Paracoccus pantotrophus: one gene and its partner. The protein of the gene in region 1 interacts with the protein of each later gene in a pairwise test. Links are inferred from orthologs where the notes say so. Each region holds a gene or a part of one and is shown in the gene's direction. Other genes may lie near its edges. The genes, in order: hfq and rho.

Evidence for each region.
Region 2: the proteins of hfq (region 1) and rho interact in binary tests that used the Escherichia coli proteins (3 or more experiments, as listed by UniProt). The link is inferred for Paracoccus pantotrophus from one-to-one orthologs.

Annotation. Positions count from the first base shown.
Region 1 is NZ_CP044423.1:743,016-757,488, forward strand. Bases 3,994-6,724 are described here. They hold hfq (RNA chaperone Hfq), read left to right. Parts: upstream 3,994-5,107; coding sequence 5,108-5,341; downstream 5,342-6,724. Other genes in these bases: ESD82_RS03535 (potassium transporter TrkG), read left to right, coding at 3,994-5,031; hflX (GTPase HflX), read left to right, coding at 5,342-6,649. Outside these bases: ESD82_RS03520 (sensor histidine kinase NtrY-like), read left to right, coding at 1-296; nitrogen assimilation response regulator NtrX, read left to right, coding at 293-1,681; Trk system potassium transporter TrkA, read left to right, coding at 2,024-3,400; more of ESD82_RS03535, read left to right, coding at 3,409-3,993; ESD82_RS03550 (helix-turn-helix domain-containing protein), read right to left, coding at 6,954-8,072; tRNA (adenosine(37)-N6)-dimethylallyltransferase MiaA, read right to left, coding at 8,207-9,103; pyrH (UMP kinase), read left to right, coding at 9,189-9,923; frr (ribosome recycling factor), read left to right, coding at 10,004-10,567; uppS (polyprenyl diphosphate synthase), read left to right, coding at 10,573-11,307; ESD82_RS03575 (phosphatidate cytidylyltransferase), read left to right, coding at 11,304-12,158; dxr (1-deoxy-D-xylulose-5-phosphate reductoisomerase), read left to right, coding at 12,163-13,335; RIP metalloprotease RseP, read left to right, coding at 13,332-14,473. UniProt on the Escherichia coli protein: RNA chaperone that binds small regulatory RNA (sRNAs) and mRNAs to facilitate mRNA translational regulation in response to envelope stress, environmental stress and changes in metabolite concentrations.
Region 2 is NZ_CP044426.1:2,177,196-2,191,854, reverse strand. The notes cover bases 7,414-10,330. They hold rho (transcription termination factor Rho), read left to right. Parts: upstream 7,414-8,194; coding sequence 8,195-9,466; downstream 9,467-10,330. Other genes in these bases: mnmE (tRNA uridine-5-carboxymethylaminomethyl(34) synthesis GTPase MnmE), read left to right, coding at 9,483-10,330; ESD82_RS21325 (CopD family protein), read left to right, coding at 7,623-8,069. In the rest of the region: ESD82_RS21350 (formate dehydrogenase subunit gamma), read right to left, coding at 1-483; fdxH (formate dehydrogenase subunit beta), read right to left, coding at 483-1,481; ESD82_RS21335 (hybrid-cluster NAD(P)-dependent oxidoreductase), read right to left, coding at 4,721-5,797; ESD82_RS21330 (aromatic ring-hydroxylating oxygenase subunit alpha), read right to left, coding at 5,797-7,035; more of mnmE, read left to right, coding at 10,331-10,742; tRNA uridine-5-carboxymethylaminomethyl(34) synthesis enzyme MnmG, read left to right, coding at 10,751-12,610; 16S rRNA (guanine(527)-N(7))-methyltransferase RsmG, read left to right, coding at 12,610-13,191; ESD82_RS21300 (ParA family protein), read left to right, coding at 13,184-13,960; ESD82_RS21295 (ParB/RepB/Spo0J family partition protein), read left to right, coding at 13,970-14,659. UniProt on the Escherichia coli protein: Facilitates transcription termination by a mechanism that involves Rho binding to the nascent RNA, activation of Rho's RNA-dependent ATPase activity, and release of the mRNA from the DNA template.

The DNA of each region.
Region 1 (14,473 bases):
GGGTCTCGCTGCGCTCGGCCCCCGATGCGGTGACGATCCGCATCGCCGACAACGGGCCCGGCCTGCCGCAGGACCGCACCCGGCTGTTCGAGCCCTATGTGACGATGAAGCCCGGCGGCACCGGCCTCGGCCTGCCCATCGTCAAGAAGATCGTCGAGGAACACGGCGGCAGCCTGATGCTGACCGACACCCCCGAAGGACGCGGCGCCATGGCCGAAATCCGCCTGCCGCGCGAACGCCAGCCGGTGCGGCTTTCCGCGCGCCGCCAGAAAAACGAGCAGGAAGCAATGAAATGAGCGATATTCTGATTGTCGACGACGAGCGGGACATCCGGGAACTGATCTCCGACATCCTGCGCGACGAGGGCTTCTCGACCCGCCTTGCCGCCAATTCCGACCAGGCGGTGGCCGAGCTGAACGCGGCCGAGCCGGCGCTGATGATCCTCGACATCTGGCTCAAGGACAGCAAGATGGACGGGATCGACATCCTCAAGCAGGTCAAGCGCAACAATCCCGAGGTGCCGGTGGTCATCATCTCGGGCCATGGCAATATCGAGATCGCGGTGGCGGCGATCAAGCAGGGCGCCTACGACTTCATCGAGAAGCCCTTCAACATCGACCAGCTGCTGGTGGTGATCCGCCGCGCCATGGAGACGGCGCGGCTGCGCCGCGAGAACTCGACGCTCAGGCGCGGCGAGGCACGGGCGGCCGAGATGCTGGGCAATTCCGCGCCCTTCCGCCGGCTGCGCGAACAGCTCGACAAGGTGGCGAAATCGAACGGCCGGGTGATGCTGACCGGCGAGCCGGGGGCGGGCAAGGAGATCGCCGCGCGCTATGTCCACGCCCACAGCCCGCGCGCGCGCGAACCCTTCGTCACCGTGCCCTGCGCCACCATCGAGCCCGAACACATGGAGGAGGTGCTTTTCGGCCGCGAAACGCCCGAGCGCGGCATCGAGGCGGGTCTCCTGGAGCAGGCGCATGGCGGGGTGATCTATTTCGACGAGGTGGCGGACATGCCGCTGGGCACCCAGCCCAAGATCCTGCGGGTGCTGACCGAGCAGCAGTTCCAGCGCGCCGGCGGCACCGACAAGGTGCGGGTGGACCTGCGGGTGATCTCCTCGACCAATCGCGATCTTTCGGCCGAGATCGCCGCGGGCCGCTTCCGGCAGGAGCTTTACGACCGGCTGAACGTGGTGCCGGTGGCGGTGCCCTCGCTGGCCGAGCGGCGCGACGATATCCCGCTGCTGGCCTCACATTTCATCGAACAGTTCCATGCCGGCCAGGGCCTGCCGCTGCGCGCGCTGCCCGAGGAGACCTGCGCCGCGCTGCAGGCGATGAACTGGCCGGGCAATATCCGCCAGCTGCGCAATGTGATCGAGCGGGTGCTGATCCTGGGCGACGGCACCGGGCCGATCCAGCCCTCGGAACTGGAAGGCCAGAACGGCAGCGCCAGCACCAGCGAGGCCCTGGCGCTCGGCCCGCAGATCACCAGCCTGGCGCTGCGCGAGGCGCGCGAACTCTTCGAGCGCGAATACCTGCTGGCGCAGATCAACCGCTTCGGCGGCAATATCAGCCGCACGGCGCAATTCGTCGGCATGGAGCGTTCGGCGCTGCATCGCAAGCTCAAGTCGCTCGGCGTCGTCGGCGGCATGCGCGTCGAGGAGGAACTGATGGGGAAATGATGGCGGCGCCATGCCGGTGGCGCGGTCGCATGGGTATTTATGGAACAGAGAAGCACGGGAACTGCGCCCCGGCCACCCCCGCGGATCAGGCGGGACAGGTTCTGGCCAGGTGACCGGGGCGACTTCTCCGTTCGCGGTCATCGGCTCCCCAGCCTGTACCGCGCAACCAGGCTAGGCGGAAAAGATTGAGGAATCCTTAACGGCTTCTTCGTTCTGCAAATACCCATGCGGCGATGACGCAGGCGGTATGGCTGCACGGCTGGTCCTGATGTTTTCGCTGTATCCGTCGCCTGCGGCCCGCGCTAGGATCGCGCTTCACGAAGGGGTTGAACCGGGGCCGGAATGAAGATCATCATCTGCGGGGCGGGGCAGGTCGGCTGGCATATCGCGCGCCATCTTGCGGGCGAGCGCAACGATGTCACCATCATCGACACCAATGCCGAGTTGATCCGGCGCGCCACCGATGCGCTGGACGTGCAGGGCGTGACCGGCTTTGCCAGCCATCCCGACGTGCTGGACCGCGCCGGCGCGCGCGATGCCGACCTGATCATCGCCGCAACCCATTCGGACGAGGTCAACATGGTCACCTGCCAGGTCGCCCATTCCGTCTTCCAGGTGCCGAGGAAGATCGCGCGGCTGCGCAGCTCGGCCTATCTGGACGCGATCTGGTCCGATCTCTACCGCACTGACCACCTGCCCATCGACGTCGTCATCAGCCCCGAGCGCGAGGTGGCGCGGGCGGCGATGCAGCGGCTTTCCGCGCCCTCGACCTTCGATGCCGAGACCTTCCTGGAAGGGCGGCTGCATCTGCTGGGGATCTCGCTCGAGCCTGACAGCCCGGTGCTGAACACGCCCCTGCGGCAGCTCAACGACATGTTCATCAGCCTCAGCGCCATCGTCGCCGGGGTGCGGCGTGGCGGCAAGCTCTTCGCGCCCGAGCCGGGCGACCAGCTTTTCGAGGGCGACCAGGTCTATGTCTTCACCCTGACCGAGGACGTGGCGCGCACGCTGGAGATCTTCGGCAAGCCCATGGCCAAGCAGGAAAGCGTCGTCATCATCGGTGCGGGCAATGTGGGCCTGGCCGTCGCCCAATCGCTCGAGGCGCGCCCCGAGCGCATCCGCGTCAAGCTGATCGAGCGCAGCCGCGCCCGCGCCGAGGATGCGGCCGATGCGCTCAACCGCACCATCGTGCTGAACGGCGACGGGCTGTCGGCCGAATTGCTGGAGGAGGCGGCCGTGCCGCGCGCCGATGCGGTCCTGGCCATCACCGACGACGACAAGACCAACATCCTGGCCGCGGTGCGCGCCAAGCAGGCGGGCGCGAAGCTTGCGATCTCGCTGGTCAACGACCCCACGCTGATGTCGCTGATGGAGCCTCTGGACATCGACGCCTTCATCAACCCGCGTGCCAGTACCGTCTCGACCATCCTGCGCCATATCCGGCACGGACGGGTGCGCGACATCTATTCCATCGGCGATGCCGAAGCCGAGGTGATCGAGGCGCAGGTGCTTTCGACCTCGCCCATCGCCGGCCGGGCCGTGCGCGACATCGAGTTTCCCGAAGGCGCGCTGATGGGCGCCGTGCGCAAGGGCGAGCGCGTGGTCAAGCCGACGGGCGACCTGCGCATCGAGGAGGGCGACATCGTGGTGATCTTTGCCCTCGTCTCCGACATTCCCGAGGTCGAACGCCTGCTGCAGGTTTCGATCGACTTCTTCTGAGGCCGGGGATGGGGTTTTTGCTGCGCCTGCCGCTTATCGTGATCCTGGGGGGCATCGGCGCGCTGGCGATGGTGGTGCCGGGGCTTTACGCCCATGCGCTGGACAGCCACAAGATCGGCTCGATCTTCCTGGGCGCGGCGGGGCTTTTCGTGATCCTGGCCGCGATCCTAGGGCTGGCGACCGCCGACCGGCCCGAGGGGCCGCGGGCGCGCAGCGTGCTTCTGACCATGCTGGGTACCATGGTGCTGCTGCCGGCCATGCTGGCCGTGCCCTTTGCCATGGCCTTGCCCGATACCGGCTTCTTCAATGCCTGGTGGGAGATGATCTCCTGCCTGACCACCACCGGCGCCACGCTTTACTCGGCCGATCTGCTGCCGGCGCCGCTGCATCTGTGGCGCGCCATGGTCGGCTGGCTGGGCGGGCTGTTCATGCTGGTCGCGGCTATCGCACTGCTGGCGCCCCTGCGGGTAGGGGGATTCGAGATCATGTCCTCGCCCTATGGTCGCAGCGAAAGGTTCGAGCGCCTGCCGCGCTCGGCCGAGGGCCCGGATGCCCTGGCCCCGCTGACCCATCCCGCCTTCCAGACCGAACTGGCCGATCCGGCACATCGGGTGATGCGGGCGGGCCGGGTGGTGCTGCCGGTCTATGCCGGGCTGACTCTGCTGATGTGGACGCTGCTGCTGATGCTGGGCGAGACCGGGCTGGTGGCGCTGACCCGCGCCATGGGCACGCTGTCGACCAGCGGCATCAGCCCGGTCGCCGGCCCCGCCGGGCAGGGCAGCGGCATCGCCGGCGAGGTGGTGATCTTCCTGTTCCTGATCCCTGCGCTGTCGCGCCGCTTCTGGCCCGGCGGCGGCGAGCTGAAGGCCAGCGAGAGTTGGATCGAGGATCCCGAGCTGCGCATGGCCGCTGGCGTGGTGCTGCTGGTCTCGGTCCTGCTGTTCGCGCGGCATTTCGCCGGGGCCATCGGCGTTTCCCCGACCGGGGCCAAGGGGGTGCTGGACACGCTCGACAGCGCCGCCTCGGCCGCATGGGGAGGTATCTTCAACGGGCTGAGCTATCTGACCACGACCGGCTGGAACTCGGTCGAATGGCAAGGCGCGCGCAACTGGTCGGGGCTGAGCTCGCCCGGGCTGATGCTGGCGGGGCTGGCGATGATGGGCGGCGGCGTCGCCACCACCGCGGGGGGCGTCAAGCTGCTCAGGGTCTATGCGCTCGCCCGCCATTCCGAGCGCGAGCTGGAGCGGATCGTACACCCGGCCTCGGTCGGCGGCGGCGGGCTGATGGCGCGGCGGCTGCGGCGCGAGGGGGCCTATCTCGCCTTCATCTTCTTCATGCTCTTCGCCAGTTCCATCGCGGTGACGGTGATGCTGATCTCGCTGCAGCGCATCGAGTTCGATTCGGCCACCATCCTGTCCATCGCGGCGCTGACCAATACCGGCCCGCTGGCCGGCGCGATTCCGCTGACACCGACCTTCCAGGGCTCGGCCGGCATGGCGGGGGCGCCCTGGGCGGGCTGGGCCGGGCTGCCGGGGCTGACCAAGGCGGTTCTGGCCGGGGCCATGGTGGTCGGACGGGTCGAGACGCTGGCGATCCTGGCGCTGGTTTCGCCCGAATATTGGCGCCGCTAGCCCGGATCACATGCTTGCAAGCCGCTGCCCGCTCGCCTAAGTCTTGAAAACCAGCGATAAGAACAAGGTGCCCCGAATGGCCGGCGACAAACAGAACCTCCAGGACGCTTTTCTGAACCATGTGCGCAAGGGCAAGGTCCCGGTGACGATTTTCCTTATCAACGGTGTGAAATTGCAGGGTGTCATCACCTGGTTCGACAATTTCTGCGTGCTTTTGCGCCGCGATGGGCAATCGCAGCTTGTCTACAAGCACGCCATCTCGACCATCATGCCGGGGCAGCCGATCAGCCTCTATGACGGCGAGGACTGATTGGCCGAGCCGTCGGAAACCCGCGAGCGGCCGACCCGGGCCTATGTGATCCATCCCGATCTGGGCAATTCGCGCACCCGCCGCTCGCCCGAGCTGGCGCTGGAGGAGGCGGTGGCGCTCGCCCATGCGCTGCCCGCCATCGAGGTGGCCGGGGCCGAGGTGGCGCGGCTGCGCAATCCCGATCCGGGCATGCTGTTCTCCAAGGGCAAGCGCGAGGAGATCGGCCAGCACCTCAAGGCCGCCGCCGAGGGCGAGGGGGCGGAACTGGTGCTGATCGACGGGCCGGTGACGCCGGTCCAGCAGCGCAACCTGGAAAAGGAATGGGGCGTCAAGATCCTCGACCGGACCGGGCTGATTCTCGAGATCTTCGCGGATCGCGCCCAGACGCGCGAGGGCGTCTTGCAGGTGGAACTGGCCGCGCTGGCCTATCAGCGCACCCGGCTGGTCAGGGCCTGGACGCACCTGGAGCGCCAGCGCGGCGGCTTGGGCTTCGTCGGCGGTCCCGGCGAGACGCAGATCGAGGCCGACCGCCGCGCCATCGACGAACAGGTGGTGCGCCTGCGCCGGCAGCTCGAGCGGGTGGTCAAGACCCGCGAGCTGCACCGCAAGGCCCGCGCCAAGGTGCCCTATCCCATCGTCGCGCTGGTCGGCTATACCAACGCCGGGAAATCCACGCTTTTCAACAAGCTGACCGGGGCCGAGGTCTTGGCGCAGGACCAGCTTTTCGCCACGCTGGACCCGACCATGCGGCAGATGGTGCTGCCCGGCGGCCGGCGGGTGATCCTGTCCGACACGGTGGGCTTCATCAGCGACCTGCCGCATGAGCTGGTCGCCGCCTTTCGCGCCACGCTGGAGGAGGTGCTGGCGGCCGACCTGATCCTGCATGTGCGCGACATCAGCCATCCCGAGACCGAGGAGCAGGCCGGCGACGTGGGCGAGATCCTCGATTCGCTGGGGGTCGAGGAGGACGTGCCGCTGATCGAGGTCTGGAACAAGATCGACGCGCTGTCGCCCGAGACCCGTGCCGCCCTGCGGCGCACCGATGCGCGCACCGAGGGCGTGCAGGCGATCTCGGCCCTGTCGGGCGAGGGGCTGGACGATCTGCTGGCCGCCGTCGAGGCGCGGCTGGCCGAGGCGCTGGACGAGCCGCGCCGCGAGGCCGAACTGGTGCTGCCGCATTCGGACGGCCGGCGCCGGGCCTGGCTGCATGAGCAGGGCGTGGTCGCGGCCGAAGAGGTCGCCGAAGAGGGGGTGCGGCTGCGGCTGCGCTGGACGGACCGGCAAAGGGCGGCCTTCGAGGGGCTTTGAGGACGAATTCTCGCTGGGCGAGGGACAAGGGCCTTGGCTGGCCGAAGCCCGGCGGCGCGACTGCCCGCCCCGGCAGCCTTTCTCGTGCCCTCGGGCCTTTCATCTGCGTCCCGATGACCGCGACCCGCAGCGCGGCCGCCAGTCGCAGCCGACAAGGGTGGCGCAGTTGCCTGCCCCGACAGGCTTTTCCGTTCGCCCGCAGGTCTTCCGACTGCGTGCCGTTTCCTCATCGCCGATCCGCGGCGTGCCGGGCTCCCATGGCGGGACGATGCGCGACGCATGATGCTGCCCGAAGGCGCGGGAATCAGCCGGCGGGGCGATCGCCGGGGCGGCTGTGGGTTTCCCGCATCAGCGCCCGGTAAGCCTGGGGCGTGCGGCCCGTCGCGGCCAAGAAGGCGCGCATGAAATGGCCAAGTCCGCTATAGCCCAGCCGCGCCGCGATCTGCGCCATCGGCAAGTCGCCGTCGCGCAGCGCCTTGCTGGCGCATTGCAGCCGCAGGTCGTAGAGCAGCTCCAGCGCGCTGCGACCCCGGCTCAGGCGGCAGGCGCGGTCGAGCTGCGCCTGCGAGCAGCCCAGCCGCAGCGCCAGTTCGGCGATGGTCTGGCCCGATTGCAGCTCGGCCTGCGCCAGTTGCAGGAAATGCCCGGTCAGCGCCCGGGCCTCGGCCAGGCCGGCGGGCGAAGGTGCGGATGGCGCCAGCCCCGCGCCCTGTCCATCGCCCAGCCGCGACAGCACGGCTGCGATCAGCCCCAGCCCGCGTGCGGTCGCGGCATTCTGCGCGGGGGCGCGCGGCATCCCCGCACCCAGCGCGGTCATTGCCGCGTCCAGCAGCTCGGCATCCGCGGCGCCAGGCAGGCCGTGGCGCAAGCCCTGCGGCAGCGTCAGCCCCCGGCACATGGCGGGCGGGATCAGCAGCGCCAACCCATGCACCTCGGGCGGCGGGTTCAGCGAAAAGGCGGTGCCCGCGGGAATGAAGGCGATGCGGCCGGCCGGCAGCACATGGTGATGGCCTGGAAACATGATCGCGACCGTGCCGCCGGTCGGGCGAAGCAGCACATGGTCGCCGCGGACCCGCGGGCTGCGCGGCGCGGCCGGGCTGCGCACCGGCCCGCCCCAGTGAAGGCCGGCCAGCGGGATCAGCCGCAGCCCGCCGCCCGGCCGCCCGCCCGGCAAAGCGCAGCGGGGCTGGAGCGCCGCCGCCTGACCCGGCCCGGCCGGGCCGGGGAGAAGGTCGCGGAACGGGCTGGGGGCCAGGCAGGGGGCCGGGGCCAGCGGCCGGCCGAAAGCAGCCGGCGTCAGGGCCACGTTCGGCCGGGGATCGGGGTCCGCCGGCTCGGGGATGGTTTCCAGGGTGATGCCGGCCGCGGCCAGCCGCGCCAGCACCGGATCGGGCGGGATCAGGTGGCGGCGGGCTTCATCCATCAGCCGCGGCTTTCAGCGGATCCATGACCAAGGGCTATCTCCGTGACGCGAGTCCATGAAGAATATACTCATCCCAGGGTTGCCAAAAGATGAATATGTCTTTGCCGTGCGGCATGCACCACGGGCCGCGCCGGTCAGGGGTCGATCCCGATCCGCTGCCAATCCCCCAGCCGGCCGCGAAAGAAGCTGCGCTGCGCCTTGGCATATTGCCTCGTGGCGATGACCGCGCGCCGGATTGCCTCGTCCAGGTCGATCCGTCCCTGCAGATGCGCGACCAGTTCCGGCGCGCCGATGGCCTTGGCCCAAAGCGCATCGGGGCTCCAGCGCGGCAGCAGGGCGCGCACCTCGTCCAGCGCGCCCTGGTCCAGCATCAGCCGGAAGCGGCGCTCGATGCGCTCGGCCAGCCAGTCGCGGTCGGGCTCCAGCACCAAGAGATGCGCGGCGGCGGGGTCGATCAGCGGCGGCGGGGTCTCGGCCTGCCAGGCGGCGATGCCGCGCCCGGTGGTGGTCAGCACCTCCCAGGCGCGCTGGACGCGCACCGGGTTTTTCAGGTCGATGCGTGTCCGGGTCTGCGCATCAAGATCCGCGACCATGCGTGCCAGGCCGCCGGGTTCGCGCACGAGCTGGTCGGCCCAGGCGCGGATTTCGGGCGGGGTGGCGGGAATCGCCGCCAGTCCGCGGCTGAGCGCATGCAGATAAAGCCCGGTGCCGCCGGTCACGATCAGCCGGCCGATGCCCCGGTCCATCAGCGCCGCCACCTCGGCCAGCCAGGCGCCGACGGAATAGCCGCGGTCGCAGGGCACATGGCCGTAAAGCACATGCGGCGCGCGCGCCTCGTCATCAGGCGAGGGCCGCGCGGTCAGCACGCGCCAGCAGGACCAGACCTGCAAGGCGTCGGCATTGACGATGGTGCCGCCCTGACGCTCGGCGATCTCCAGCGCCAGGGCGGATTTGCCGCTGGCGGTGGGCCCGGCAATCAGGACATGGCGGCGGGGCTCCAGCCCGGCCAGGATCGGGTGACGCGGGGTCATTTCGGGGCGGGTCGGCAGTGGTTGAACATGGGGCCTGTTTGCGACATTTTGCCCGGCAATGAAACAGCCGCAAAAAGGTGAACCCATGTCGGAAAGCGCGTCCAAGACCCGCGGAAGCTATTCGCGCGTGATGTTGAAGATTTCGGGCGAGGCGCTGATGGGGGACCAGGGTTACGGCCTGCACCCGCCGACCGTCGCCCGCATCGCGCAGGAGGTCAAATCCGTCCATGACATGGGCGTCGAGATCTGCATGGTCATCGGCGGCGGCAACATCTTCCGCGGCCTTCAGGGCAGCGCGCAGGGCATGGAGCGGGCGACCGCCGACTACATGGGCATGCTGGCCACGGTGATGAACGCGCTGGCCATGCAGGCGGCGCTGGAGGCGCTGAAGATCCATACCCGCGTGATCTCGGCCATCCGCATGGACGAGGTGGCCGAGCCCTATATCCGCCGCCGCGCCGTGCGCCACCTGGAAAAAAAGCGTGTCTGCATCTTCGCCGCCGGCACCGGCAACCCCTATTTCACCACCGACACCGCCGCCACGCTGCGCGCCAACGAGATGAATTGCGAGGCGATCTTCAAGGGCACCAAGGTCGATGGCGTCTATGACAAGGATCCGAACAAGTTCCCCGACGCGCGGCGCTATGACGACGTGACCTATGACGAGGTGCTGCAAAAGCATCTGGGGGTCATGGATGCCTCGGCCATCGCGCTGGCGCGCGACAACGACCTGCCGATCATCGTCTTCTCGCTGGATGAACCGGGCGGTTTCCGCGGAATCCTGGCCGGCACCGGCACATATACGCGCGTGCACGGCTGAAAAACCCGTATAGGCTTTGCCATGCCGGCGTGGCTCGGCTAAAAGCGGCGAAAATCACAGCACAGAGGCCATGACCGAGCATGTCCGACGAGATCGAGATCGACACCGACGACCTGGAACGCCGCATGAAGGGCGCGATGGAATCCCTGCGCCATGAATTCGCCTCGCTGCGCACCGGCCGTGCCTCGGCCAGCATGGTCGAGCCGATCATGGTCGATGCCTATGGCTCGCCCACGCCGATCAACCAGATCGGCACGGTGAACGTGCCCGAGCCGCGGCTGGTCACGATCAACATCTGGGACAAGGGCCTGGTCGGCAAGGCCGAGAAGGCGATCCGCGAATCGGGCCTGGGCATCAACCCGCAGCTCAACGGCACCATCATCATGCTGCCGATCCCCGAGCTGAACGAGGAACGCCGGCGCGAACTGACCCGCGTCGCCGCGCAATATGCCGAGCACGCCCGCGTCGCCATCCGCAACGTGCGCCGCGACGGCATGGACCAGATCAAGAAGGCCAAGTCCTCGGGCATGTCCGAGGACGACCAGAAGTTCTGGGAAACCGCCGTGCAGGAATTGACCGACAAGATGATCGCCTCGGTGGACCAGGCGCTCGAGGCCAAGCAGGCCGAGATCATGCAGGTCTGACCCGGATGGCCGAAACCGCAGCCAGCCTGTCGAAATCCGGCGGAGGGGACCAGCGGCCCCGGCATGTCGCCATCATCATGGATGGCAACGGCCGCTGGGCCAAGAACCGGGGCTGGCCGCGGCTGGTCGGGCATCGGCGCGGCGCCGAGCGCGTCAAGCAGATCGTGCGCGCCTGCCCCGACCTGGGGGTGAACTGGCTGACCGTCTATGCCTTTTCGACCGAGAACTGGAAGCGCTCGACCGAGGAGGTGCTGGGCCTGATGGGCATCTTCGCCCGCTATATCGAGCGCGAGGCCGACGGGCTTTCGGCCGAGGGCGTGCGCATGCGCTTCATCGGCGGGCGCGAGCGGCTGGAGCCCAAGCTGCAGCGGCTGATGGCCGGGATCGAGGCGCGCACCGCCGGCAATACCCGGCTGAACTTGACCGTGGCGATCAATTACGGCGGCCGGGACGAGCTGACCCGCGCCGCGGCGCGGCTTGCCGCCCGCATCGCGCGGGGCGAGGTGGCCGAGCCGACCGAGGCCGACCTGGCCGATTGCCTGGACACCGCCGGCCATCCCGACCCCGACTTGGTGATCCGCACCTCGGGCGAGACCCGGACCTCGAATTTCCTGCCCTTCCAGGCGGCCTATTCGGAATATGAGTTCACCCAGACGCTCTGGCCGGATTTCACGCCCGAGCACCTGGCCGAGATCCTCGACCGTTACGGGTTGCGCGAACGGCGCTTCGGCGGCGCATGAGCGGCGGCGGGTCACAGCCGGGCCGGCTGCGCGACGCCTTGCAGCGCGGGCGCGACAAATGGGCCGATCTCTGGCCGCGCCTGCTGTCGGGCGTGGTGCTGGCGGTGCTGGGGCTGTTGCTCCTGCTGTCCTCGGGGCTCTGGATCCGACTGGGCGTCTCGGCCGTGATCGGGGTGATGATGTGGGAACTGGCGCGGCTGACCGGCTGGCGCCACCCCGAGTTCCGCAGCCCGCGCCATCCCGTGCTGATTGGCATCCTGTCGGGGCTGGTGATGCTGGCCATGCTGGTGCTGCCCGGCGACTGGCCTATGGCGCTGGCGCTGGTGCCGATGATCGCCGGCTGGCACGGCACGCATGAACACGAGTGCCCGGCCTATCTGCTGTTCACCCTGGCCATCCTGGGCGCGGGCTACGGGCTGGTGGTGATCCGCGAGGTGATGGGCCTGCCGACGCTGGCCTGGATCGTCGGCACCGTGGTGCTGTCGGATGTGCTGGGCTATTTCATCGGCCGCAAGCTGGGCGGTCCGCGCTTCTGGCCCGCCGTCAGCCCCAAGAAGACCTGGAGCGGCACCATCGCCGGCTGGGCGGGCGCGCTGGTGCTGGCGCTGGTTCTGCTGCTGGCCGGGCAGGCGCCCTGGCCGGTGCTGGTGTTGGGGCCGCTGGTCGCCTTGGCCGGGCAGTTCGGCGACATCGCCGAAAGCTGGCTCAAGCGCCGGGTGGGCGTCAAGGACAGTTCCGAGCTTATCCCCGGCCATGGCGGCGCCATGGACCGGTTCGACGCCATGTCGGGGGCGCTGCTGCTGGCGCTTGTGTTGTTGATCGGCAATCTTTTACCCGTGATCGGAGGCTGAAGGAATGCGCAGCATATCGGTGCTGGGCGCGACCGGGTCGGTCGGTGAAAGCGCGTTCGATCTGTTGATGCGGGCCGGCGGGCCCGAGCGGTTCCGCACCATCGCCCTGACCGGCGGCGCCAATGTCGCGCGCCTGGCCCGGATGGCCCGCGCGCTGCGGGCCGAGATCGCCGTCACCGCCTGGCCGCAATGCCTGGCCGACCTGCGTGCCGCGCTGTCGGGCAGCGGCATCGAGGCCGCGGCGGGGCCGCAGGCCGTGGCCGAGGCCGCCGCGCGCCCGGCCGACTGGACGCTTTCCGCCATCATCGGCGCCGCCGGCCTGCCGCCGGGGCTGGAAGTGCTGGCCCGCAGCGGCACGCTGGCGCTTGCCAACAAGGAAACCCTGGTCGCTGCCGGGCCTCTGGTCATGGCGCGTGCGCGGCAAACCGGCGCCCGCATTCTGCCGGTCGATTCCGAACATTCCGCGATATTCCAGGCGCTTCAGGGTGAAAACCTTGAAACCGTCGAGCATGTGACCATCACCGCCTCGGGTGGCGCCTTCCGCGACTGGCCGCTGGAACGGCTGGCGCAGGCCACCGTGGCCGAGGCCAGCCGGCACCCGAACTGGGACATGGGCCAGCGCATCACCATCGACAGCGCCAGCATGTTCAACAAGGCGCTGGAAGTCATTGAAGCGCATGAGTTCTTTGGCATCGGCGCCGAGCGTTTGCGGGTGCTGGTGCATCCGCAGTCGATCATCCATGCCATGGTCACGCATCGCGACGGCGGCTCGATCGCGCATCTGGGGGCGCCGGACATGCGCCATGCCATCGGCTATGCGCTGAACTGGCCGGCGCGCGCGCCGCTGCCGGTGCCGGCGCTGGACCTGGCGGCGCTTGGCAGCCTGACCTTTGCCCAGCCGGACGAGGCGCGCTGGCCCGCCCTGCGCCTGGCGCGCGAGGCGATCGAGGCCGGCGGCGCCGCCGGCGCGGTGCTGAACGCCGCCAAGGAACAGGCGCTGGACGATTTCATCGCCGGGCGCATCCGCTTTACCGACATGGCCCCGGCGGTCGAGCATGCGCTGGCCCTGGCCGCGCGCGAGGCGGGTTTCGGACAAAGCCCGCGCGAGCTGGCCGAGGTGCTGCATTGGGACGGTTTCGCCCGGCGGGCGGCGGCGCAATGGCAGGGGGCGGCATGAGCCTGGCTCTGGACATGATGGGTGGTTTCCTGTGGACCGCGGCGGCCTTTGTCGTGGCGCTGTCGGTCATCGTTACCGTGCATGAATATGGCCATTACATCGTCGGCCGGCTTTGCGGCATCAAGGCCGAGGTGTTTTCGCTGGGCTTCGGGCCCCGGCTGGTCTCGCGCCGCGACCGGCACGGCACGGTCTGGCAGGTGGCGGCGATCCCGCTGGGCGGCTATGTCCGTTTCCTGGGCGATGCCGATGCGGCCAGCGCCGGCTCGGTGCGGGTCGAGCCGGCCCGTGCGCGCCAAAGCCTGACCGGGGCGCCGCTCTGGGCGCGCTTCGCCACCGTGGCGGCGGGGCCGGTGTTCAACTTCGCGCTGTCGATCCTGGTCTTCGCCGGGATGGCGATCTGGCAGGGCCTGCCGGTGGACGAGGTCCGGGTGGGTCGGCTGCACCCGACGCCGCCCGGCGTCGAGATGCAGCTGCAACCCGGCGACCGCGTTCTGGCGCTGGACGGCCGGCCGGTCACGAGCTGGCGCGATCTGGGCGCAGCGGCAGCCGAGCTGCCCGCGCGGCCCGTCCATGACTGGACCGTGCTGCGCGAGGGCGCCGAAATCACCGTGCCCGGCCCCGATCTCATGCCGCCCCTGGTCATCGGCATCGCGCCGCGCAGCCCGGCGGCCGCGGCCGGGCTGAAGCCAGGCGACGTGATCCTGGCCATCGACGGCGAGCCGGTCTCGCGCTTCGACGAACTGCGCGCGCATGTGGCCGAGGCCGAGGGCCGCCCGGTCCTGCTGCGCGTCTGGCGCGAGGGCGAGGGGGAAGCCGACTATACCCTGGCCGCGCGCGAACAGGATCTGCCGACCGACGACGGCTATACGCGGCGCTGGCTGATCGGCGTGACCGGCGGCGGCACCTATTTCGAGCCGGCGACGCGGCCGGCCGGCGCTGCCGAGGCGCTGGGGATCGGCGCCGCGCGCACCTGGGACATCATCGCCTCGTCCGTCTCGGGGCTTTGGGCGATGATCACCGGCCAGATCGGCAGCTGCAACCTGGGCGGCGCGATCTCGATCGCCGAGACCACGGGGCAGGCGGCCTCGGCGGGGGGCGGCAACTTCATCTGGTGGATCGCGGTGCTGTCGGCGGCGAT
Region 2 (14,659 bases), on another replicon or contig:
CACCGGGATCGAGACCAGATGCGGGAAATATTCCTGCCAGATCATCACCCCCGATACGATCAGCACCACGATCAGCACCGACATGGCCCAGAAGACGAATTTCTGCCCGGCATTGTATTTGCCCAGCTCGGGCAGCTTTTCCTCTTCGCCGCGGACGACCTCGCCGATATGGCTGACCCAGGTGCGGTCCTCGGGCCGGGGCAGGTTCAGCCGCCACATCTGCAAAAACAGCAAAAGGAAGCTGAAGAACAGCAGGATGCCCACGAAAGGATGCAGCCAGCGCGTCATCTGCCCGCCGCCGAACAGCCCGGTCAGGAAGTAGAGCGAGGGGTGAAACAGCGCCAGCCCCGAAAGCAGCAGCACGATCAGGCTGGCCGCCGTCACCCAGTGGTTCAGCCGCGTGATGCCGCGATAGCGGCTGACCGTAACCGGACGGCGGCTTTCGATATGGTCGCCCGGGGCCGAGAACATGCGCTTGGCCATCACAGCACCTCTCTTTCCGGCGGGATCGGGGGCTCGCGCCCCGAGACCAGTTCCTCGGCATGGACCTCATCCTCGGCCGAGACCTTGTTGGCGCGCGTCATCAGCCCGTGCAGGACCGAGCCGACGGCCGCCGCGCCGATGGCGGCCAGGCCCAGCGTCTTGGTCACGCCCTTCCAGCCCTCGACCACGGGCGAGATGCGTGGCTGCTCTGGCAGGTCGGAATAAAGCGAGGGCTGGTCGGCATGGTGCAACACATAGAAGACATGCGTGCCGCCCACCCCTTGCGGGTCGTAGATGCCGGCATTGTCGTAGCCGCGCGACTTCAAGTCGTCGACGCGGGCCTCGGCATGGGCCAGCATGTCCTCCTTGGTGCCGAAGACGATGGCCTGGGTCGGGCAGGCCTTGGCGCAGGCCGGCCCCTGGCCCACCGCCACCCGGTCCGAACACAGCGTGCATTTGTAGCTGACATGGGTTTTCTGGCTGATGCGCGGGATGTCGAAGGGACAGCCGGTCACGCAATAGCCGCAGCCGATGCAATTCTCGTGGATGAAATCCACGATGCCGTTCGAATATTGCACGATGGCGCCGGGGGCCGGGCAGGCCTTGAGGCAGCCCGGATCGGCGCAATGCATGCAGCCGTCCTTGCGGATCAGCCATTCGAAATCGCCGGTCTGCGGGTTCTCGTATTCCGAGAACCGCATCAGGGTGAACATGTCGGGCGTCAGGTCGTGCGGATTTTCGTAAAGGCCGACATTTTCCTCGATCTCGGGATAGGTGTCGTTCCATTCGGCGCAGGCCGACTGGCAGGCCTTGCAGCCGATGCATTTCGATACGTCGATCAGCTTGGCCACCGGCGTCAGTTCGCGCGTCGGCGGCGGCAGGTCGGGCATGGCCGAGGCGCGGACGACATCGCCCGGCCCCAGGTTGGCCTGCATCGGCTGCACCGGCGGGTTCGAGACCGCGGTGCGCGGGCTGTCGAGGTTCGGATCGGTCGTCATGACACCGCCTCCCCTGTCGCGGGTTCGATATTGACCAGGAACGCCTTGAATTCAGGCGTTTCCACATTGGCATCGCCGACAAAGGGCGTCAGGCTGTTCGGCCCGAACCCCTTGCGCGCCGCGCCCATGAAGCCCCAGTGCAGCGGGATGCCGATGACATGCACCAGCTTGTCGCCGCATTGCATCGGCTTCAGCCGTCCCGTCACCAGGGCCTTGGCCCTGACCTCGCCCCGCTTGGACCAGACCCGCACCCAGCCGCCGCGCCGGATGCCCTTTTCGGCGGCCAGCTCTTCGCTGATCTCGACGAAGAACTCGGGCTGCAGGGCAGCGTTGATGCGGTTGTGCTTGGTCCAGTAGTGGAAATGCTCGGTCAGGCGATACGAGGTCGCCGCGATCGGGAACTCCTCGCTGGTGGCGAATTGCTCGGCATCGCTGGCAAAGACCCGTGCCACCGGGTTGCCGCGCATCTGCGGGTTGAACACGTTGGCCAGGGGCGACTCGAACGGCTCCATATGCGTCGGGAAGGGACCGTCGCGCATCAAGCCCCGCGTGAACAGGCGCGAAACGCCTTCGGGGTTCATGATGAAGGGACCGACATCGCCGGGCCTGGCCGTGGGCGCGATGTCGGGCACGTCGTAGCCGGTCCATTTCTCGCCGTCCCATTCCAGCAGCTTGCGCGAGGGATCCCAGGGCCGGCCCTGCATGTCGGCAGAGGCGCGATTGTAAAGGATCCGCCGGTTCAGCGGCCAGGAAAAGGCCCAGTTCGGATAGGCGCCGGTCTCATCGGGGTCGATATTGTCCCGTCGCGCCATGTTGTTGCCGTCCTCGTTCCAGCAGCCGGAATAGATCCAGCAGGCGCCCATGGTCGTGCCGTCGTCACGATACTGGCTGAAATTCAGCAATTGCTTGCCCTTGGCGGTCAGCAGTTTCGTCGGGTCGGCGGTGTCGTAGACATCCTCCAGCGCCCGGCCGTTCAGCTCCTTGGCCAGTTCCTCGGGCGAGGGCTCGTCGGGGTCGGCATAGTCCCAGGTCAGGTTCAGGATCGGGTCGGGGAAGACGCCGCCTTCCTCCTGGTAGAGCTTTTTCACGCGCAGGAAGATCTGCGCCATGATCCAGGTGTCATGCCTGGCCTGGCCGGGCGGCGTCGCCGCCGACCAGTGCCATTGCAGCCAGCGGCCGGAATTGACCAGCGCGCCATCATCCTCGGCAAAGCAGGACGAGGGCAGTTCCAGCACCTCGGTCTGGATCGAGGCGGTGTCCACGTCGTTATGTTCGCCGTGGTTTTCCCAGAAATGCGCCGTCTCGGTCGCCAGCGGGTCCATGACCACCAGGAGCTTCAGCTTGCTGAGCGCCGCCGTGACCTTGCCCCGGTTCGGGAAGGACAGCAGCGGGTTGAAGCCCTGGCAGAAATAGATGTTGACCCGGCCGGCATCCATCAGCTCGAACATGCGCAGGATGTCATAGGTCGGCACGTCCAGCTTGGGCAGGTAGTGATAGGCCCAGTCGTTCTCGGCCGTGGCGGCGTCGCCCCACATCGCCTTCATGAAGCTGACCATGAACTTGGGATAGTTCTGCCAATAGCTGGTCTGGCCCGGCCGCAGCGGCGTGAAGCTGCGGCTGGACATGTAGGTCTGCCAGTCCGGCTCTTTCTCGGTCGGGATGTTCAGGTAGCCGGGAATCAGGTTCGACATCAGCCCGATATCGGTCAGGCCCTGGATGTTGGAATGGCCGCGCAGCGCGTTCATCCCGCCGCCCCGGACGCCGATATTGCCCAGGATCAGCTGCAGCATCGCCATGCCGCGGATGTTCTGCGAACCCTTGGCGTGCTGGGTCCAGCCCAGCGCATACATCGAGGTCATGGTCTTGTCGGGCGCCGAGCACTCGCCGATCATCTCGGCGATCTTGAGGAAGCGGTCCCTGGGCGTGCCGCAGACCTGTTCGACCAGTTCCGGCGTATAGCGCGAGACATGTTCCTTGAGCAGGTTCCAGACGCAGCGCGGATGCTCCAGCGTCATGTCCACGGTGGCAAAGCCGTCCTCGCCGATGACATAGTCCCAGCCCGACTTGTCATAGTCGCGCTTTTCCGGGTCGTAGCCGGTGAACAGCCCGTTGCTCCAGCCGAACTCGTCCTTCACCAGCCAGGCGGCATTGGTGAAGTTGCGGACGTAATCCCATTGCACCTTGTCGTTCTGGATCAACCAGTTGATCAGGCCCATCAGGAAGGCAATGTCCGAGCCGGGCCGGATCGGCGCATAGTAATCGGCCACCGAGGCGGTGCGGGTAAAGCGCGGGTCCACCACGATCAGCCGGGCGCCGCGCGTGGCCTTGGCTTCGGTCACCCATTTGAATCCGCAGGGATGGGCTTCGGCGGCATTGCCGCCCATGACGACCACGAGGTCGGTATTCTTGATGTCGGTCCAGGAGTTGGTCATCGCTCCACGGCCAAATGTCGGGCCCAAACTGGACACCGTGGGGCCGTGTCAGACGCGCGCCTGGTTGTCGAATCCGACGATCCCCATGGATCTGACCACCTTGTAGGTCAGCCATGCGGTTTCATTGGTGGTGGCCGAGGCCGCCAGGTAGCCGGTGGTGGTCCAGCGGTTGACGGGCACGCCGTCGTCGTTGGTCAGCACCATGTTGGCATCGCGGTCATCCTTGAGCGCGCGGGCGATCTTGTCCAGCGCCTCTTCCCAGGAGATCTCCTCGAAGCTGGCCGCGCCGGGCCGGCGGATGCGCGGCGTGGTCAGGCGCGTCTCGGCATTGACGAAGTCCTTGAGCGCCGCGCCTTTCGGGCAAAGCGTGCCGCGATTGGTCGGATGGTCGGCATCGCCCTCGATATGGACGACCCTGGCCTCTTCGCCGGCCTTCAGGTCGCCGTCGGAATAGATGATGACGCCGCAGGCGACCGAGCAATAGGGGCAGGTATTGCGCGTCTCGGTCGTCGAGGCCAGCTTGAAGGCACGCACATGCGCCTGTTCCGCCGCCTCCGCCCCGCCGAAGCCCATGGCCCCCAGCGATGTCGCCGCGACACCCGCACCCGCCAGTTTCAGGAAACCGCGCCGCGAGAGGTCGATATTCATCGTGCCCTCCTTTTGCCTGTCGTAGAGATAGGTACCGGGTCAGGATCACCCGGTATGGTAGTTCTGTCAAGCGCGGCAGGACAAGGGGCGGAACCTTTCGGCCCGCCCCTTTTCCCAGAAAAACCGGGGGTTTTTGCCATGCTGTGACCGTGGTGCCGGTCAGACCTCGACCGAGACCGCCCCGATCGGATGCGAGCAGCAGGCCAGGATATAGCCCTCCTCGATATCCTCGTCGGTGATGCCGCCGTTATGGACCATATGCACTTCGCCGGCGGTCTTGCGAATCTTGCAGGTGCCGCACAGGCCGAAGGTGCAGCCCGAAGGGATGTTCAGCCCATTGGCCTTGGCCACCGCCAGCACCGTGTCGGTCTCGTTGCATTTCGCCACCACGCCCGAACTTTCGAAGGTGATCTGGGCGGCGCTGTCCTCGTCCGGGACCACGTCGTCCAGCACCGGGGCCTCGGCCTCGGTGCGGATCGGGGCGCCGAAGCTTTCCTGGTGATAATGGTCCATGTCGAAGCCCAGCGCGATCAGCATGTCGCGCACCGCCTGCATGAAGGGCTCGGGCCCGCAGCAGAACACCTCGCGCTCAAGGTAGTCCGGGGCCATCAGGCCCAGCATGATCTGGTTCAGCCGGCCGCGATAGCCGTGCCAGGTGCGGAACGGGTCGGAGTCCTCGACCGTGAAGCGCAATTGCAGCCCCGGCACCCGGTCGGCCATGCCTTCCAGCCGCTGGCGGAAGATGATCTCGCTAGGGCTGCACGCGGCATGGACGAAGACGATGTCCGGCATCTCTCCCGAATCCCAGGCCCAGGTGGTCATCGACATTACCGGGGTGATGCCCGAACCGGCCGAGATGAACAGGTATTTCGGCGCCTCGTGCCGGACGAAGGAAAAAATCCCCGCCGGCCCGAAGGCCTTGAGCCGCATGCCCGGCCGCAGGTGGTCGATCATCCAGCGCCCGCCGACGCTGCCCGGCTGCGCCTTGACCGTGACCGAGATGGACAGCGGCCGCGACGGGCTGGAGCTGATCGTATAGGTGCGCTGCACGTTGCCGCCCGGAACCGGCAGGTCCAGGGTGACGAACTGGCCGGGCTGATAATCGAACCAGGCCCCCGAAGGCGCGCGGAAGGTAAAGGTGGCGGTGTCCGAGGTCTCGGGCACCACCATCACGCATTCCAGCGGCTCGTCGTCCTTCCACGGCTTGTCGCCGAATGCCTTGACCAAGACCGCCATTATTCCGCCGCCATGGCCGGACGCGGCGACAGGCGATCCAGCATCTGCCGCACATACCAGTCGACGAAATGGATCACGCCCTCTTCCTGGTGGGGCGAATAGGGGCCGGGCTCATAGGCCGGGGACAGGATGCCCTTCTGGTTCTCCTCGACCACGCGGCGGTCCTCGTCATTGGTGGCCAGCCAGACCTCGGTCAGCTTCTGCAGGTCGTAGTCGACACCCTCGACCGCATCCTTGTGGACCAGCCATTTCGAGGTCACCTCGGTCTCGGTGGGCGAGATCGGCAGCAGGCGGAAGACGATGGCATGGTCGGGCAGGAAGTGGTTCCAGCTGGACGGGAAGTGATAGAACATCAGGCTGCCGGCGTCGTTCCACGGGATCGTGCCCATGCGCCGGTTCACCGCCGCCTTGGTGGACATGGTGAAGCTTTCGGCATTGTTCAGCAGCGGCACGCGGGCGAAGCGCCATTGCATCCCCGGCTCGTTCACGAAGCGCGCGGGCAGGCCGGCCTGGTCGCAGCGGTTCCAATGCGCCAGGATCTCGGGCGAGGCGGCGTTGGGCCCCTCCATCACCGTCATCAGCGGGTTGTCGGAATAGGTCCGGCACAGCGAGGGATGGCTGCCGCCGCAATGGTAGCATTCGCGGTTGTTCTCGATCACCAGCTTCCAGTTGCCCTTCTCGACGATGGTCGAGGTGAAGGCGACCTTGGCGTTTGCGAGGTCGCTGGCGCCGACGTAATCACGCAGATAACCGCCCAGCGGCTCGAAATCCGGCGGGTTGTCGGCCAGGCAGATGAACACCATGCCGCCCTCGGTCCGGCAATGGACCGGCTTGAGGCTGTATTTCGAGGCATCGAAATCCGGCCCCATGTCGCGGGCGAACAGCAGTTTGCCGTCGAGGTCGTAGGTCCATTGGTGATAGGGACAGACCAGCTTGGGCGAGCTGCCGTTCTGCTTGGGGCACAGCCGCTGGCCGCGATGGCGGCAGACGTTGTGGAAGGCACGGATCTGGCCGTCGGCGCCGCACACGATCACCACCGGATACTGCCCGATCTGCAAGGTGGCGTGGTTGCCGGTCTTGGGAATGTCGCAGGAAGGGATGGCGAACACCCATTCGCGATACCAGAGATTCTCCAGATCGGCCTGGTAGACGCCCTGGTCGCAATAGAGGTCGCGGCTGAGCGAGAAGTTCTTTCGCCGGTTGGCGAGCTGGTCCAGGATTTCGGCTGTGTTCAGCATGGCTTGATTCCGTCACAAGGGGCGTCCTTGGCAAAGCATTGCACCGCTTTGGCGGGTCGCAATTCGCCAAATGCGACGCCCGGATGACGCAAACGCACCTCGGGCGCTTTTGCGTAGCCCCGAGCCCCGCCTCCAGAGACAGGCAGGCCCCGAAAGGGGTCATTCGGAAGCGGCTGCCACGCCGCCAGCAAGCGCGGGTATAAGCCTGGGGATAAACGGCCGCGACTCGGGAGGTCGAATCTGTGGAGATCGCGCGGCCTTTTCCATGTCTACGGATCGCCGCTTGGGACAGAGCAGGAACGGAGCCGGCTTCTCCACATGTCCATAACCGGCTGCAAACCACCCACAAGCTGTGGAAAAGAAAAATTTTCACAAACTTATCCACAGGTGGTTTTTGCTTATCATGCTGTTTGTGATGGAATTTTTCGTTAACAAATCGTTAACGGTGTTTTTTTCCCCAAGCGCCGCGGTCTGGGGAAGGTCAAGGCGGAGCCGGGATTTCCAGTCATCCACAGGCCCAACAACATCATCATCCTTATCTTTATCTTCATTTCTTTTTGATAGAGAGAGGACGGCGGAGGTGTACCATGAACGATTTCCTGCCCCTTGCTTACCCCTGGATCAAAGCGTTGCATGTCATGGCGGTGCTTTCCTGGATGGCGGGGCTGTTTTACCTGCCGCGGCTGTTCGTCTATCACGCGGAACGCGGCCATATCGGGCAAGAGCCAGCGCAATCCTTCCAGATCATGGAGGACAAGCTGCTGCGGCTGATCATGAATCCGGCGATGATCGTGACCTGGATCGCCGGCCTTGCGCTGGTGCTGACGCCGGGAATCGTGGACTGGACGATGATCTGGCCCTGGACCAAGGCAGCCGGCGTGCTGGGCATGACCTGGTTTCACATGTGGCTGGCCGGCCAGCGCAAGGCGCTGCTGCAGGGCCGGGGCCTGAGCGGGCGGCGCTATCGGATGATGAACGAGGTGCCGACGTTGCTGATGGTCCTGATCGTGCTGTCGGTGATCGTGAAATTCTAGAAGAATTGACTCGCGCGCGGATTATGCCTATGTGACGCGGCATCCGCCGTCCGGCGGATTTTTCCTGACACAGTTTCCTGCGCGGGCCGATCATGCGTCGGGCAGCGCGCGCCCATAGGCTAGATATGACCGAAGAACGTCTCAACCTGTCCGATCTCAAGGCCAAGAGCCCGGCCGATCTGCTGGCCATGGCCGAGGAATGGGAGATCGAGAACGCCTCGACCATGCGCAAGGGCGAGATGATGTTCTCGATCCTCAAGGAACATGCCGAGGAGGGCTTCGAGATCGGCGGCGACGGCGTGCTGGAGGTGGTCCAGGACGGTTTCGGTTTCCTGCGCTCGCCCGAGGCGAACTACCTGCCGGGTCCTGACGACATCTATGTCAGCCCCGACATGATCCGCCAGCACAGCCTGCGCACCGGCGACACGGTCGAGGGCGTGATCCGCGCGCCGGGCGAGAATGAGCGTTATTTCGCCCTGACCAAGGTCGAGAAGATCAATTTCGAGAATCCCGAAAAGGCCCGCCACAAGGTCGCCTTCGACAACCTGACGCCGCTTTACCCCAATGAGCGGCTGAAGATGGAGATCGAGGATCCGACCATCAAGGACCGTTCCGCCCGGATCATCGACCTGGTGGCGCCGATCGGCAAGGGCCAGCGTTCGCTGATCGTGGCGCCGCCACGCACCGGCAAGACCGTGCTGCTGCAAAACATCGCCCATTCGATCGAGAAGAACCATCCAGAGTGCTATCTGATCGTGCTGCTGATCGACGAGCGGCCGGAAGAGGTGACGGACATGCAGCGTTCGGTGAAGGGCGAGGTCATTTCCTCGACCTTCGACGAACCCGCCAGCCGCCATGTCGCCGTTTCGGAAATGGTGATCGAAAAGGCCAAGCGCCTGGTCGAGCATAAACGAGATGTTGTTATCCTTCTGGATTCTATCACAAGACTTGGTAGGGCCTTCAACACCGTGGTGCCCAGTTCGGGCAAGGTGCTGACCGGCGGCGTCGATGCGAATGCCTTGCAGCGTCCGAAGCGGTTCTTTGGCGCGGCGCGCAACATCGAGGAAGGCGGTTCGCTGACCATCATCGCCACGGCGCTGATCGATACCGGCTCGCGCATGGACGAGGTGATCTTCGAGGAATTCAAGGGCACCGGCAACAGCGAGATCGTTCTGGACCGCAAGGTGGCCGACAAGCGCGTGTTCCCGGCGATGGACATCCTCAAGTCCGGCACCCGCAAGGAAGAACTGCTGGTGGATGCCAAGGATCTGCAAAAGACCTATCTGCTGCGGCGCATCCTGAACCCGATGGGAACCACGGATGCGATCGAATTCCTGATCTCGAAGCTGAAGCAGACCAAGACCAACAGCGAATTCTTCGATTCGATGAACGCCTGACGGCGCGGAGGATGCGGTGGATACGATCTTTGCCGAGGCCACCCCGCCCGGCCGAGGGGGGGTTTCCGTCGTCCGCCTGAGCGGACCGAAGGCGCGTGCGGTCTTGGAATCCTTGGCCGGACCAGTGGCGACGCCGCGCATGGCGGCGCTGCGGGCGCTGCGGGACGGAGAGGATCTGATTGACCGCGCGTTGGTCATCTGGTTCGAGGAAGGCCACAGCTTTACGGGTGAGGAAGTGGCCGAAATGCATCTGCACGGTGCGCCGGTCATTGCCAACAGGCTGGCGCAGGCGCTTCTGGCCCGGGGATTGCGAAGGGCCGAGGCAGGAGAGTTCAGCAAGCGGGCCTTTCTCAATGGCCGCATGGACCTGGCTGAAGCCGAAGGGTTGGCCGATCTGCTTTCCGCTGAGACGGAAGCACAGCGAAAGCTGGCAATGCGGGCAACAGAAGGGGAACTGGGTCGAAAGGCCGATGAACTGCGCGCCAAGTTGGTTCGTGCCGGGGCCCTGATCGAAGCCAGCATCGATTTCGCCGATGAGGAGGTGCCCGAGGAGGTTCCGGCAGAGGCGCTGGATTTGATCGAGGCGGTTCGTAGCGATATCCGGCTGATGCTGGCAGGCTATCCGGCGACCGAACGGTTGCGGCAAGGTTATGTCGTGGCGATAATCGGGCCGCCGAACGCCGGGAAATCGACGCTTCTGAATCGCATCGGCCAGCGCGACATCGCCCTGGTTTCCGAGATCGCGGGGACGACGCGGGATATTCTGGAACTTCATACCGATCTGCGCGGCTTGCCGGTGACCTTCCTGGATACGGCCGGGTTGCGCGAAAGCAGTGATCCCGTGGAGGCCATGGGGGTTGCGCGGGGGGTGCAGAAAGCGGCCGAGGCCGACTTGCGCATCCACCTTTCGGTTGATGGGCTTGCCGGCGAAGCCGCGAAGGAGGACGATATCATCGTTCGTGCCAAGGCAGATCTTGGGCGAGGCGCAGGAATATCGATCTCGGGCCTGACCGGGGAAGGGGTCGCGGAATTGCTGGATCTGGTCTATGATCGCCTGCGAGTCAGGGCGGCAGCGTCCGGGCTGGTGGGACACAAGAGGCAGGCGGAAGCCTTGCAGCGCGCCCTGGCAGCCCTTGAAGTCGAGTATAGCACCGCACCGGAGTTTCTTGCCGAAGCCTTGCGGCAAGCGGCACAAGCTTTGGCGATGATGGTTGGGCGGGTGGGGGCCGAGGATTATCTGGACGAGATCTTCAGTTCCTTCTGTATCGGAAAATAGGGTTTCACGTGAAACAATTCGACGTAATCGTGATTGGTGGAGGCCATGCCGGTTTGGAAGCCGCCATGGCTGCTGCGCGCATGGGCGCGGAAACCGCGCTGATAACGCTGAATCGCGATGATCTGGGTACGATGTCCTGCAATCCCGCGATTGGCGGGTTGGGAAAAGGCCACCTGGTGCGTGAAATCGATGCGCTTGACGGTGTCATGGGAAGACTGGCCGATGCCGCCGGCATCCAGTTCCGGCTGCTGAATCGCCGCAAGGGGCCTGCTGTGCAGGGACCGCGCGCACAAGCTGACCGCAAGATCTATCGAGCCGCTGCGGCGCGGGTCATGGCCGGGCAGGCCGGCTTGTCCCTGGTGCTTGGCGAAGCAGCCGAATTGCTGCATGAACAGGCCGAGTTGCGCGGTTTGCGGCTGGCCGATGGCACAGAATTGCAGGCCCGGCAGATCATCCTGACCACGGGAACCTTTCTTAACGGGTTGATTCACATAGGCGATGTGACCCGTCCCGCCGGCCGTTGGGGCGGGCCGGCATCGGTGCAGCTTGCTGCATCGCTTCGCCCGCTCAACCTACCGCTGGGTCGACTGAAAACGGGCACTCCCCCGCGCATTCTTCGCAGCAGCATCGACTGGGAAAGCCTGGATCAGCAACCGGGCGACGATGAGCCGACAATGTTCTCCTATCTGTCCTCGGGCCCGAAGATACGGCAGATCAGCTGCGCGATTACCCATACGAATCCAGAAACCCACGGGATCATCCGCGACAACCTGGCCCGTTCGGCGATGTATGGCGGCCGCATTGATGGGGTGGGGCCTCGCTACTGCCCATCGATCGAAGACAAGATCGTCCGCTTTGCCCAGAAGGATTCGCACCAGATTTTCCTGGAGCCGGAAGGTTTGGACAGTGATCTGGTCTATCCCAATGGCATTTCGACATCCTTGCCCGAAGATGTCCAGCTGGCCTATGTCCGGTCGATCCGCGGCCTGGAAGCGGCTGAAATCGTGCAGCCCGGCTATGCGGTGGAATATGACTATGTCGATCCGCGGGCGCTGACGCCGACGCTGGAAACCAAGGCCCTGTCGGGGCTGTTCCTTGCCGGACAAATCAACGGCACGACCGGCTATGAGGAGGCCGCAGCGCAAGGCTTGGTGGCGGGCCTCAATGCCGCGCTGAAAGCGCAAGGCCGAGAGATGCTGCATTTCTCCCGTTCTCAAAGCTACATCGGAGTGATGATCGACGATCTTACCACCCGAGGCGTCAGTGAACCTTACCGGATGTTTACTTCCCGCGCAGAATTTCGCCTTTCTCTGCGGGCGGATAATGCAGACCAGCGCCTGACCCCGCTGGGGATTGAGATCGGCTGCGTGGGGCAAGCGCGCCAGCAGGCGTTCTCCGAAAAGATGCGGCGCTATTCCGCGGCGCGGATTCGGGCCGAATCCGTAAGCCTTACCCCTACGGAACTTTCCCGAGCCGGGATCGAGGTGCGGCAAGATGGTGTTAGGCGCAGCCTGTTCGCGCTGCTTGCTCAGCAGGAAATACCGCAAGATCAAGTTCTTGCACTGGACGACGAGCTTTCTTCGTACGACCCGGCCACTATTGCGCAACTGGCAGCGGATGCGCTCTATCATCAATACATGGACCGCCAGGGCAAAGATGCCGAACTGTTGCGCAAGGAAGAGTCCGTGGTCATTCCGGCCGAGTTCGACTATGATGCGCTTTCGGGCCTGTCAAATGAACTCAAATCCAAGCTGAACAGATATCGGCCCGGAACCCTCGCCGCGGCCGCGGGGATCGAGGGCATGACTCCCGCGGCCTTGACGCTGATTCTCGCCGTGATCCGCATTGGTGCCCGGAAAACCGCGTGATGGGTGTTTCACGTGAAACAGAGCGTCTTGCTGCCTATGTGGGGTTGCTGCGGAAATGGAACCCGGCGATCAACCTGATCGCACCGTCCACGGTAGAGCAGATCGAGACCCGGCATATCGCGGACAGCTTGCAATTGGCCGAGATTGCTGAAAATTCTCCGGGAAATTGGGTCGATCTGGGCAGCGGTGGCGGATTTCCCGGTGTCGTGATGGCGATCATGCGGCCTGAGCTGCAATTGACCATGGTGGAAAGCGACCAACGCAAGGCTGCCTTCTTGCGCAATGTGCTGCGTGAGCTGGCGCTGCCGCATGCGCGAGTGCTGTGCAAGCGCATCGAGGCCGTGGATAGGCTTGATGCTGCCAATATCAGCGCAAGGGCCCTTGCCCCGCTTCCTCAGCTCATGGCATATGTGGACCGGCACCTGAGCGCATCTGGAACGGCATGGCTCATGAAGGGCCGAAACTGGCAGGACGAGGTCGCTCAGGCGCGAACCGATTGGAAATTCGAACTAAAGCCCCATCAAAGCACGACTGACCCTGACGCGGCCATTCTGGAAATTACGGAAGTTCGCCATGCATGAGACACGCATCATTGCCGTTGCAAACCAGAAGGGCGGCGTGGGAAAGACCACCACGGCGATCAATCTTGGCGCTGCCCTGGCCGAGCAAGGCCAGCGGGTCGCGATCATAGATCTTGATCCGCAAGGCAACGCTTCGACAGGACTTGGGGTGGCGCTGGAGGATCGGGTTCTGACCTCTTACGATCTGCTGACCGGCGAGCAGGCGTTATCCGAGACCCTGCGCGACACGGCGATCGCCAACCTTCGTCTTGTCCCATCCAATCGGGATCTGGCCTCGGCAGATTTCGAACTGTCCAATCGTTCCGGCCGGACCCAGCTCCTGCGGCGAAAGCTGACGGTTCCTGCGGAGCTGGACTATATCCTGATCGATTGCCCGCCGGCGCTTGGCCTTCTGACCGTCAATGCCATGGTAGCTTCGGACAGCGTCCTGGTGCCGCTGCAAGCCGAATTCTATGCGCTGGAGGGGCTTTCGCAACTGCTGATGACCGTGCGCGAGGTTCGCCAGACCGCCAATCCCGACCTGCGGATCGAGGGCGTGTTGCTGACCATGGCGGATAATCGCAACAACCTGTCGCAGCAGGTCGAGGCAGATGCGCGCAACACCCTTTCCGGGCTGGTCTATCGCACGGTGATTCCGCGCAATGTCCGGCTGTCCGAGGCGCCGTCCCATGCCATGCCGGTGCTGCAATACGATCCGAACTCCAAGGGAAGCCACGCCTATCGCGAATTGGCTGCCGAGTTCCTGTCCCGTCAATTCGCGACCGCCTGAGGAGGAATTATGGCAGAGAACAAGCTTGAAAAGCGCGGTCTGGGTCGTGGCCTTTCGGCCCTGATGGCCGATGTCGACCTGATTCCATCCGAACGTCCGGCCCCGCGGCAGATCCTTCCGGTCGAGCAGCTGACCCCCAACCCCGACCAGCCGCGCCGCAGCTTCGCCCCCGAGGCCTTGCAGGAACTGGCCGATTCGCTGAGGACGCGCGGCATGTTGCAGCCGCTGATCGTCCGCCCGCACCCGTCGGATCGCGGCCTTTACCAGATCGTTGCCGGTGAACGGCGCTGGCGCGCTGCGCAGATTGCCCAGCTTCACGAGGTGCCGGTCATCGTCCGCGACCTCGACGATACCGAGGTGCTGGAGGTCGCCATCGTCGAGAATATCCAGCGCGCCGACCTGAATGCCATCGAGGAGGCGGCATCCTATCGCCAGCTTATGGACCGTTTCGGCCATACCCAGGAAAAGCTGGCGGAGGCGCTGAACAAGAGCCGCAGCCATATCGCCAACCTGTTGCGCTTGCTGAACCTGCCGGAACAGGTCCAGGCTTGGCTCAAGGAAGGCAAGCTGACCGCCGGACATGCCCGCGCCCTGATCACCGCGGCCAATCCGGTCGAACTGGCGCGGAAGGTGATCGAAAAGAACCTCTCGGTGCGCGAGACCGAGGATCTGGTGCGCCGCCAGGCCGAAGGCGCCCGG